3 regions of the Sphaerimonospora cavernae genome follow, and region 3 is predicted to be linked to each of the others. Evidence: predicted binding sites of a transcription regulator. Region 3 holds the regulator's gene; each other region holds the start of a gene.

Region 1 (3,272 bases), on a different contig from region 3:
CGCGCGCTGGAGGAGCACCAGGAGTGGTGCGAGGTGCTCTCCGCGCGCGGTGTCCGGGTCCACACCCTCGGCGAGATGATCGAGCAGACGATCGCGATCCCCGAGGCCAGGAAGCACATCCTCGACGGCAGCGTCGACGAGCACTGGGTCGGCCCGGTTGCCGCCGACGCCATCCGCGGCGCGCTCGACACCCTGGACGGCCGGGCGCTCGCGCCGTACCTGACCGGGGGGATCACCAAGCGCGAGATCGTGGAGCTGGGCTGCGACCCGAAATCCATCGCCTTCCACACCCTCGGCATGGACGACTTCGTCCTCCCGCCGCTGCCCAACCACCTGTACGCCCGGGACGCCTCGTGCTGGGTGTACGACGGGGTGTCCATCAACGCGATGCGGAAGAAGGCCCGCAGGCGGGAGACCCTCAACTACGAGGCGGTCTACCGGTGGCACCCGCTGTTCGCCCGGGGTTACGACAGGCCGGAGGACGGCGGTTATCACGTCTGGTCACCGGGCACGCCGATGGCCCCGGCCACCATCGAGGGCGGCGACGTCCTGGTGATCGGCCGTGGCGCCGTGCTCGTCGGGATGAGCGAGCGGACCCAGCCGCAGGCGGTCGAAACGCTCGCGATGAACCTCTTCAGGTCCGGCTCGGCGGCCAGGATTGTGGCGCTCGACCTGCCGAAGGCCCGGGCCTTCATGCACCTGGACACCGTGATGACCCAGGTCGACGTCGGGAAGTTCGTGAAGTACGCCGGGCTCGGCATGCTGCCGTCGTACACGATCGAGCCGGGTGACAACGACAAGGAGCTCAAGGTCACCGACCACTCCCCTGAGGAGATGCACCGGGCCATCGCACGGGCCATCGGCCTGGACGACATCGAGATCCTGACCCCGGCCCAGGACGCGCACGCGGCCGAGCGCGAGCAGTGGGATGACGGCTGCAACGTGCTGGCGTTGGAGCCCGGAGTGGTGGTCGCCTACGAGCGGAACACCACCACCAACAACTACCTGCGCAGGCACGGGATCGAGGTCATCACGATCCGCGGCAACGAACTCGGTCGCGGCCGGGGCGGCCCCCGGTGCATGAGCTGCCCGCTGGAGCGGGACGCCGTCTGACAGCCCCGCCGACCGGCAACGCCCTGGCCGCCCTACCCCGCCATCGGGAGGGACGGCCGGCCCGGCAGGCCGAGGATCGATTCGACCTCGCCGACGAACCTGTCGGCCTCGACGATGAGCTCCTCCGCGTCCGTCGGGGTCACCGCCCGGACCAGGCCGGCCTCGGCCGCCGCGCGCTTGGTGGCGCTGACCGCGAAGTACGCCGCCCAGTCGGCGAGCTGCGGCTCGACCTCCGGCAGCAGCTCCCAGGCGCTGCGCAGCCGCCGCCTCCGCCCGTCGGTGGGCCTCGGCCGGGCCGCCAGGATCCCGGCGGCCGCCCGCAGGGCCGCGAGGTGAGCCGAGACGTACCTGCTCGCGGGCGTGAGCGCAGCGGTCGCGTCCGCCAGGCGCGCCCTGGCGTCCGCGAGGTGCGCCAGGACAGTCTGCGAAACCCGTGGCCCGTTCCGTTCAGTCATGCCCGCCTCCTCGAGTCGTGGCACTCCGGCGGTCTTCGCCGGTGACTTCACGGTCGCAGATCGCACCGACAAAAATTCCGGCCGCCGGTGGCCGGACGAGGAGCTTCCCCTCTCCCCCTCCGGCCCAGGTCCCACTACATCGAACATAAATTCGACCCCGTTCGCTGTCAAGATTGTCAGCGAACGGGGTTTCGAAACAGTGGCGGAACAGACAGGAGGGATCAGCGGTGGAACCTGCCCCGCACGTGGACGGGGACACCGGCGCCCAGCAGGCCCGGCAGGATCTCGGCCACCGGCATCGGCAGCCGCACACAACCATGCGAAGCCGGATGCAGCGGTACCGACAGCGCTCCGTGCAGGGCGATGCCGCCGTTGAAGAAGATCGGGTTGTACAGCTGCCCCAGGTAGGACCGGTGCCAGCCGCTCACCCGCCAGGTCGTCCGGTAGTCGCCGGTCGGCGTGGTCGCGCTGCCGCTGAACCTCTGCCGCTTGCCGTTCCACGTCGCGTACTCGACGTACGGGATCCCGCTGCCGCTGGAGGCATGGCTGATCACCTTCGGCTCGCCGTCCCGGTAGAGCACCATGATCTGCTGGGTGAGGTTCACCTCGACGCGGTTCGGCCTGCCCTTCGGGACCAGCACCTTGGGCGCCTTCGGATTCTCCAGCGCCGCCCAGGTCCGGCTCGCCACCGTGCTGGTCGGCTTGATGCCCTGCACCTTCTGGAACGCCCAGACGGCCATCATGGTGGTGCCGCCGTACCTGCCGTCGATCTTTCCGGGCACGTACCCGAGCTCGGTGAGCCGGGTCTGTAACGCCTTGACCTCGGCGCCCTTGGCACCGAGTTTGAGCGTCGTGTGCGGCGCCGTCTGCTGTGATGCCGTCTGCTGTGATGCCGGCGCGGTCCGCGCCTGCGCGGGACCGGCCACACCGCCCGCCGCGAACGTCACGGCCCCGGCCGTGACCAGCGCGGCGGCGGCCAGCCGCCGTGGACCCCCCATGGTCAACCCAGCCTCTCAATGTTCTCAAGTAAGGACCAAAACTCCTTATAGCGTACGAGTTTCGCGACAACCTGCTTAGAGTGGCCGGGTGTCAGAAAAGTTGCATCCGAACGCCGCCCGTGTGGCGGAGGCCCTCCGCTCCCACGGCGTGGCGGGCCAGGTCAAGGTCCTCGGCGAGGCGGCGCCCACAGCGGCCACCGCCGCCGCCCAACTCGGCTGCGAGATCGGGGCGATCGCCAACAGCCTCATCTTCGACGCCGACGGATCCCCGCTGCTCGTGCTGACCAGCGGCGCCCACCGCGTGGACACCGCTGCGATCGCCGAACTGGTCGGAGCGCGGAAAGTACGGCGGGCCACCCCGGAATTCGTCCGCGAGCACACGGGACAGCCCATCGGCGGAGTCGCCCCGGTCGGACATCCCGCCCCGATCCGGACGCTGGTGGACAACTGGCTGAGCAAGCATGACGTGGTGTGGGCCGCTGGAGGTCACCCGCACACGGTCTTCCCCACGACCTTCGACGAACTGGTCGGAATCACCGGCGGAACGCCCGCCGAGGTGGCGCGTTAGCTTTGCTAGTCTCCGGAAAGTGATCCAACTGCGGCGCGTCGGGCCGGACCAGTTCACGGAAGTGCTGGGCACGGTGCTGTCCATCTACACGGCGGCCATGCACCCGCCGTCAGACCAACTGACCGGGCGCATGGCCAT
Region 2 (3,272 bases), on a different contig from region 3:
GCGGCGACGGCGGTGCGCAGGAAGCTCAATCCGCATCCGGCCGGGCAACTGCAGCTCAACGTCCCCACCTTCGCCGGAGACGAACTGCCCGGCGTCCAGCACAAGTACGACGAGACGGCGCTGTTCTTCCCCAGGCAGGGGCAGACCTGCCACGCGTACTGCACCTACTGCTTCCGCTGGGCGCAGTTCGTCGGCGAGCCCGATCTGAAGATGGCCGCCGAGGATGTCGGCAGGTTGAAGGAGTACCTGCTGGCGCACCCGGGGATCACCGGTGTCCTGTTCACCGGCGGCGACCCGATGATCATGAGGGCGTCCGTGCTGAGCAGGCACATCGAGCCGCTGCTGGATCTGGAGCAGCTGGAGTCCATCCGGATCGGCACCAAGTCCCTGGCCTACTGGCCGTACAAGTTCCTCACCGACCCGGATGCCGACGACATGCTGCGCCTGTTCGAGAAGGTGGTGCGGTCGGGCCGGAACCTCGCCTTCATGGCGCACTTCACCCACCCACGGGAGTTGGCGTCCCCAGCGGTGGGGGAGGCGGTGCGCCGGATCCGCGACACCGGTGCGATCATCCGTACCCAGGCCCCGCTGATCCGCTCGATCAACGACGATGCGGTGCTCTGGGAGAGCATGTGGCGGCAGCAGACCCGCATGGGGATGATCCCCTACTACATGTTCGTCGAGCGCGACACCGGCCCGCAGGACTACTTCGCGGTGCCGCTCGCCCGGGCCCAACAGATCTTCCGGGACGCCTACCGGAACGTTTCCGGCCTGGCTCGCACGGTGCGCGGCCCCTCGATGTCGGCGACTCCGGGCAAGGTCTGCGTCGACGGTGTCGTGGAGCTGTCCGGCGAGAAGGTCTTCGCGCTGCACCTCATCCAGTGCCGGGACTCCAGCCTGGTCAACCAGCCCTTCTTCGCCAAATATGATCCCGAAGCGATCTGGCTCGACGACCTCGAGCCCGCCTTCGCCGACCGGTTCCCCTTCGAGGATCTGAAGTCGGCGAACGGTTCGCCCTGACGGGTGGTCAGCCCGATCCCGCGACGGACAACAGGGCCCGGCCGGCGAAACGACCGGCCGGGCCCATCGGCGTCTGACTCAGCCACCCCGGCCCCGCCGGTGTGGGCCTGCCCTTGAGGTGTGGCGACTTGCGTTCGGGCTGCTGGGGAACGTATGTTCGAAGTAGCGGCGAGTGACTTCGCCGGTCGATCCGCCCGTCTTCCCCCGGGTGGCAGGGAGAGCCACAGGGAGAAGTGCCTTGAGCAAGCTTTACGGCGATCCGATCGAGGTATGGACCAGGGGCGGGCAGCCGGTCCAGTTCGTCTGGCGTGATCGGCTCTACACCATCCGTGAGGTGCAGGACCACTGGGTGGTCGCCCGCGAGTGGTGGAAGACCTCCGACAACGACCCCGGCGAGCGGCGTTTCTGGCGGGTGGCGGCCGCGGACGGCCGGGAGATCGGAACTTATGAGCTGCGTTTTGACTCCGCCGGCGGTGTCTGGCTCCTGCTGAGGGCATGGGACTGATGGAAAAGTTCCGGACGCGAGACGCGGTGGGAGGGCCCTGATGGCCCCCTTCATCCACCTTCATACGGCTTCTGCCTACTCCCTCAGGTACGGCACGGCCTTCCCGGACTCGCTCGCGCGGCGGGCGGCCGAGCATGGCATGGACATGCTCGCGCTGACCGACCGCGACGGCCTCTACGGCGCGATCAAGCACGTCCAGGCGTGTCACGGCAGGGGCATCACGCCGATCGTCGGCGTCGACCTCGTCCTCCGCGACGGCCATGCCGTGTCGGTCCCGGGCGGTGGGAAACGCGGCGGGAACGGCGAGCCGCGGCGGATCGTCGTGCTGGCCCGGTCCGACGGCTGGGCGACGCTGTGCCGGCTGGTCACGGCCGCCCATCGACTCGGAGAGCGCGGCGAGCCGTATGTCACGCCGGAGACGGTGGCCGAACACGCCGTCGGCACGGTCGGCGTCGGGGCCGGCGTCGGGGCCGGCGTCGGGGGCTGCGGGCCGCGGCTGACGGTGCTGCTCGGTCCCCGCTCGGACGTCGGCCGCGCGGTGGCGGAACGCCGCGACGACCGGGCCCGCGCGCTGCTGGACGCGTGGCGCTCCGCGGTGCCCGATGTCGCGGTCGAGGTGACCGACCTGTACGGCTACCGCGACGCGAACACGGCCACCCGCATGCTGGGCCTCGCCTACTCGATGGGCGTACCCGCCGTGCTGACCAACGATGTCCGCTATCTGGACGCCGCCGACCACCAGGTCGGCAACGTGCTCGACGCGGCGCGCCGGCTCGTGCCGCTCCACCCGAGGCACGTCGATCATCCCACCGCGCACGCCTACCTCAAGGACGGCCGCGAGATGGCACGGGTGGCCCTCCGGATCTGCGGAGGCGACCTGGACCTGGCCGAACGGCTGCTGGGGGAGACGCGACGGGTCGCCGAGCGGTGCGCGCTCGACCCCGTCGAGATCGTTCCCCTGCTCGATGGCGAGAATCCCCGGCTCCACCTGCCGGAGATCGGCGAGGACCCGGTGCCGCTGCTGCGCCGCCGCTGCGAGGACGGGCTGCGCCGCCGAGGGCTGAGTCGTCCGGGTTCGGCCCGTACGGCAGACGCACGCGGACGGCTGGCCGCGGAGCTGGCGATCATCGAGAAGAAGCGGCTGTCCGGATATTTCATCACCGTCGCCGATATCACGGATCTGATCCGCTCGATGGGCGTCCGCTGCGCCATCCGCGGCTCCGGCGCGGGCAGCCTGGTCAACTACCTCATCGGCATCGGCGACGTGGACCCGCTCGAACACGGCCTGCTGATGGAGCGCTTCCTGTCCGAGGGACGCCGCGGCCTGCCCGACATCGACGTCGACGTGGAGTCGGCGCGCCGCCTCGACTGCTACCGGGCGATCCTCGGCCGGTACGGCGAGACCGGCGTGGCCTGCGTCTCGATGATGGAGACCTACCGCGCCCGCAGCGCGATCCGGGACGTCGGGGCCGCCATGGGCCTGCCCCCGCATGAGATCGACGTCATCGCCAAGGCGTTCCCGCACGTCCGGGCCGGGCAGATCCGCGCCGCGCTGTCCGATCTGCCGGAACTACGCGACAGCGGGCTGAACGACCGGTCGCTGGAGACCGTGTTCCGGCTGGCCGAACGGCTCGACGGGCTGCCCAGGCACATCGCGCTGCATCCGTGCGGTGTACTGATCGGCAACTCCACGCTCCGCGACCGCACTCCGGTGGAGCGCAGCATGCTGGACTTCCCGATGTCGCAG
Region 3 (3,272 bases):
GGCCGCTCGTGGGCACGCGGACCTGGGGCGGTGTGATCGGCATCGACTCGCGGTACTCGCTTGTGGACGGGACCGTCGTCACCCAGCCGCGGTACTCGTTCTGGCTGGAGGGCGAGGGGTGGGGCGTGGAGAACCACGGTGTCGACCCGGACGTCGAGGTCATCGTGACGCCGCAGGACCTGGTCGCCGGACGGGACCCGCAGCTGGCCCGGGCGGTGGAGCTGGCTCTGGCGGCGCTGGAGGAGAGGCAACCGGCGGCCCCGCCCGAGTTGCCGCCGCTGCCGTGACCCGTCAGGCGAGAGCGGAGGAGATCCTGGCCAGGATCTCCTCCAGGATCGCCTCCGACGTCCCGAAGTTGAGGCGGACGAAGGCATCGCCGCCGCCGTAGAGGGGGCCCGGGCCGACCTTGACCCGGGCCTCCCGCTCCAGGAAACCCGCGGCGTCCGTCGCAACCGGGGATCCGTACGCGGACAGGTCCAGCCATGCGAGATAGGTCCCCTCGGGCATCCGGTAGCCGACCCTGGAGGGGAGCCGCTCAGCGATCAGTTGCCGGTTGCGGTCCAGGATCCGCAGGACCTCCTCCAGCCACCGATCGCCGTGCCGCCAGGCCGCGACCGTCGCCTCGACGTCCAGCGCGCCCGGCGCACCGTAGATGTGCGGAGGCCGGCCGTCCAGGGCCGTCCGTACGGCTTCCGCCCCGATGTGGGCGATCGCGCAGTGGACGCCGCCCATGTTGAAGGCCTTCGACGCCGAGGTCAGCGTGACCGTGCGCTCGGGCAGGATCGTGGCGAAGGGGATATGACGGGCGGGGGAGTAGACGAGGTCGGCGTGGATCTCATCGGAGATCACAAGTGCGTCGTGACGCTCGGCGTACTCGGCCAGCGCGGCCAACTCCGGCTGGGTGAAGACACGGCCTGAGGGGTTCTGGGGGTTGATCAGGAGCAGCACGGGCGCGGGCTCGTCCGGCACCTCGAATCGGCCGTCCGGCCCGATCGGGATCGGCAGCACCCGCCTGCCCATGTCTCTGAGCGTCTCGAGGAACGAGTTGTAGGCCGGCATGTGCAACGCGATCGGGTCGCCCGGCCGGGTCGTCAGATGCAGCAGCACCTGAAGCGCCTGATTGAGATCTGTGTAGGTCCTGACGTGGCCGGGGTCGGGGCGCCAGCCGTACCGGCTCTCCATACGGTCGGTGAAGGCGTCCGCCAGCGGGCCACAGCCGGGCTGCTCCAGCCAGGTGGGATAGCCGAGGTCGGTGGCGGCGCGGCGTGCGATGGCCTCACTGATCACGTCGGCGATCGGGAAGTCCATGTCTGCGACCCAGGATGGGATCACGTCCTGGGGAACGACCCCCCACTTGATCCCGTCACGGGCACGGCAGGCGGTCACATTGAGTGAATCCAGGCCATGTAAATCCCGGCCATGCCGATCCAGGTCATCCGGCACATCGCACTCATAAGTCACGGGACCACCCTAATCCGCTGCTTCGCGGCGCGCTCGGACCGCGAAGCGACGGGAAACCGCACTAGAGCTTGCGCAGGACCGCCGTGACCTTGCCGAGGACGGTGGCCTCGTCGCCGGGGATGGGCTCGTAGTTCGGATTGTGCGGCATCAGCCACACGTGCCCGTCCTTGCGCTTGAAGGTCTTCACCGTGGCCTCGCCGTCGATCATCGCGGCCACGATGTCGCCGTTGTCCGCCACCGGCTGCTGCCGCACGACGACCCAGTCGCCGTCCGCGATCGCCGCCTCGATCATGGAATCGCCGGACACCTGGAGCAGGAACAGCGTGCCCTCGCCGACGAGCTGCTTCGGCAGCGCGAACACGTCCTCGATGCTCTGTTCGGCGAGGATTGGCCCGCCCGCGGCGATCCGGCCGACCAGCGGTACGAAGGCGGCGGTGGGGCGGTTGAAGCCCCCCTCCTCCTGGGCGGCGTCCGGGTCCACCCACAGGACCGGCTCGCCGGGCAGCCGGACCTCCAGAGCCCTGGGGCGGTGCGGGTCACGGCGCAGATACCCCTTACGCTGGAGCGCCGTGAGCTGGTGTGACACGCTCGAGGTGCTGGTCAGATGGACCGCTTCCCCGATCTCCCGCATCGACGGCGGATAGCCGCGCTGTTGGACCGAATCCCGGATCACCTCAAGGATCTTGCGCTGCCTCGGGGTGAGGCCAAGCGAGTCACGCCTGCGAACCGCGAGGTCGCCTGCGTCATCCGCCTTGGCGCTTCGGTCACTCACGATGCCACCTCTCAATCCGTGTTCCCTGCGTTGCTCAGGGTTTCTGCACTGCTCAGGGCGACCGTATCGCGATTCAAGATCATCATCAAACAGTTGTTCGATTTTTGGCTAAATCGCAGATCCTGGCGTTCCGTCACATCGTACGGGAGTTCGATCGACATCGTGTTCGACTTTCTAGATTCTCCTTCTTCTGAGCATTCGTACGCGAAGGGGAGGGATGTCGGGAGGGATAAGGAAAGCGTCGCGGTGATTTCCGGACTCGTGTCTCGCGTGTTTCGCGGCCTCGGCGACCGGGCCGCCTGAGAGTCCGCCCGTGACGCCGGCCGGGAGTGCTGTCGGGGATGTCGCAGGGGTGCGGCCGGGGTATGGTCGGCCGGTCCGGGGGGCCTGCCGCGACACGCCGAGGTGAACAGGGACTTCGATTCCGATGTGCTCGCCAACTTGCGTTCAAGGTCGGGCACTCTTACGGTTGGACCACAACATCTAGTAGTCACATCGGTGTAAGTTCCCTAGAACTTGTGGTTAAACCCGTGGTTTCAGACCTGTGGTTTCACGCTATGTGGTGTCAAGGGACGCGTTGAGGGAGGCGATGGCGTGTACTGCCCGTTCTGTCGTCATCCGGACACGCGGGTCATAGACAGCCGATCGACAGAGGACGGAGCGGCCATCCGCCGCAGGCGCTCCTGCCCCCAGTGCGGGCGCAGGTTCACCACGCAGGAGACCGTGCTGCTGATGGTGAGCAAGCGCAGCGGGGTCACCGAGCCGTTCTCGCGTGACAAGGTCATCGCGGGGGTGCGGCGGGCCTGCCAGGGGCGGCCGGTCAGCGAGGACTCGCTGGCCCAGCTCGGGCAGCGGGTGGAGGAGACCATCCGGGCCACGGGAGCGGCCGAGGTCCCCTCGCACGAGGTGGGACTGGCCATCCTCGGCCCGCTACGGGATCTCGATGAGGTCGCCTACCTGCGCTTCGCCTCCGTCTACCGCGGATTCGAGACGCTGGCCGACTTCGAGGCGGAGATCGAGCAGCTCAGAGACGCGCGAG

The links. Region 3 encodes LexA, which represses DNA repair genes until DNA is damaged. Its sites were predicted from a motif close to TCGAACANNTGTTCGA; they were not measured.
Region 1: the regulator LexA is predicted to act here: its motif matches at 1,708-1,723, upstream of ACFHYQ_RS01865 (SAV_6107 family HEPN domain-containing protein).
Region 2: the regulator LexA is predicted to act here: its motif matches at 1,166-1,181, upstream of ACFHYQ_RS23810 (DUF6504 family protein).

Annotation. Positions count from the first base shown of each region.
Region 1 covers NZ_JBHMQT010000003.1:298,272-301,543, forward strand. The annotation lists gene ACFHYQ_RS01860 (arginine deiminase) at 1-1,113, shown strand, start outside; gene ACFHYQ_RS01865 (SAV_6107 family HEPN domain-containing protein) at 1,146-1,568, opposite strand; gene ACFHYQ_RS01870 (L,D-transpeptidase family protein) at 1,790-2,566, opposite strand; gene ACFHYQ_RS01875 (YbaK/EbsC family protein) at 2,655-3,134, shown strand; gene ACFHYQ_RS01880 (GNAT family N-acetyltransferase) at 3,154-3,272, shown strand, end outside.
Region 2 covers NZ_JBHMQT010000054.1:66,857-70,128, reverse strand. The annotation lists gene ACFHYQ_RS23815 (KamA family radical SAM protein) at 1-1,020, shown strand, start outside; gene ACFHYQ_RS23810 (DUF6504 family protein) at 1,259-1,525, shown strand; gene ACFHYQ_RS23805 (DNA polymerase III subunit alpha) at 1,566-3,272, shown strand, end outside.
Region 3 covers NZ_JBHMQT010000005.1:14,660-17,931, forward strand. The annotation lists gene ACFHYQ_RS04035 (S41 family peptidase) at 1-287, shown strand, start outside; gene ACFHYQ_RS04040 (MalY/PatB family protein) at 292-1,386, opposite strand; gene lexA (transcriptional repressor LexA) at 1,523-2,236, opposite strand; gene nrdR (transcriptional regulator NrdR) at 2,828-3,272, shown strand, end outside.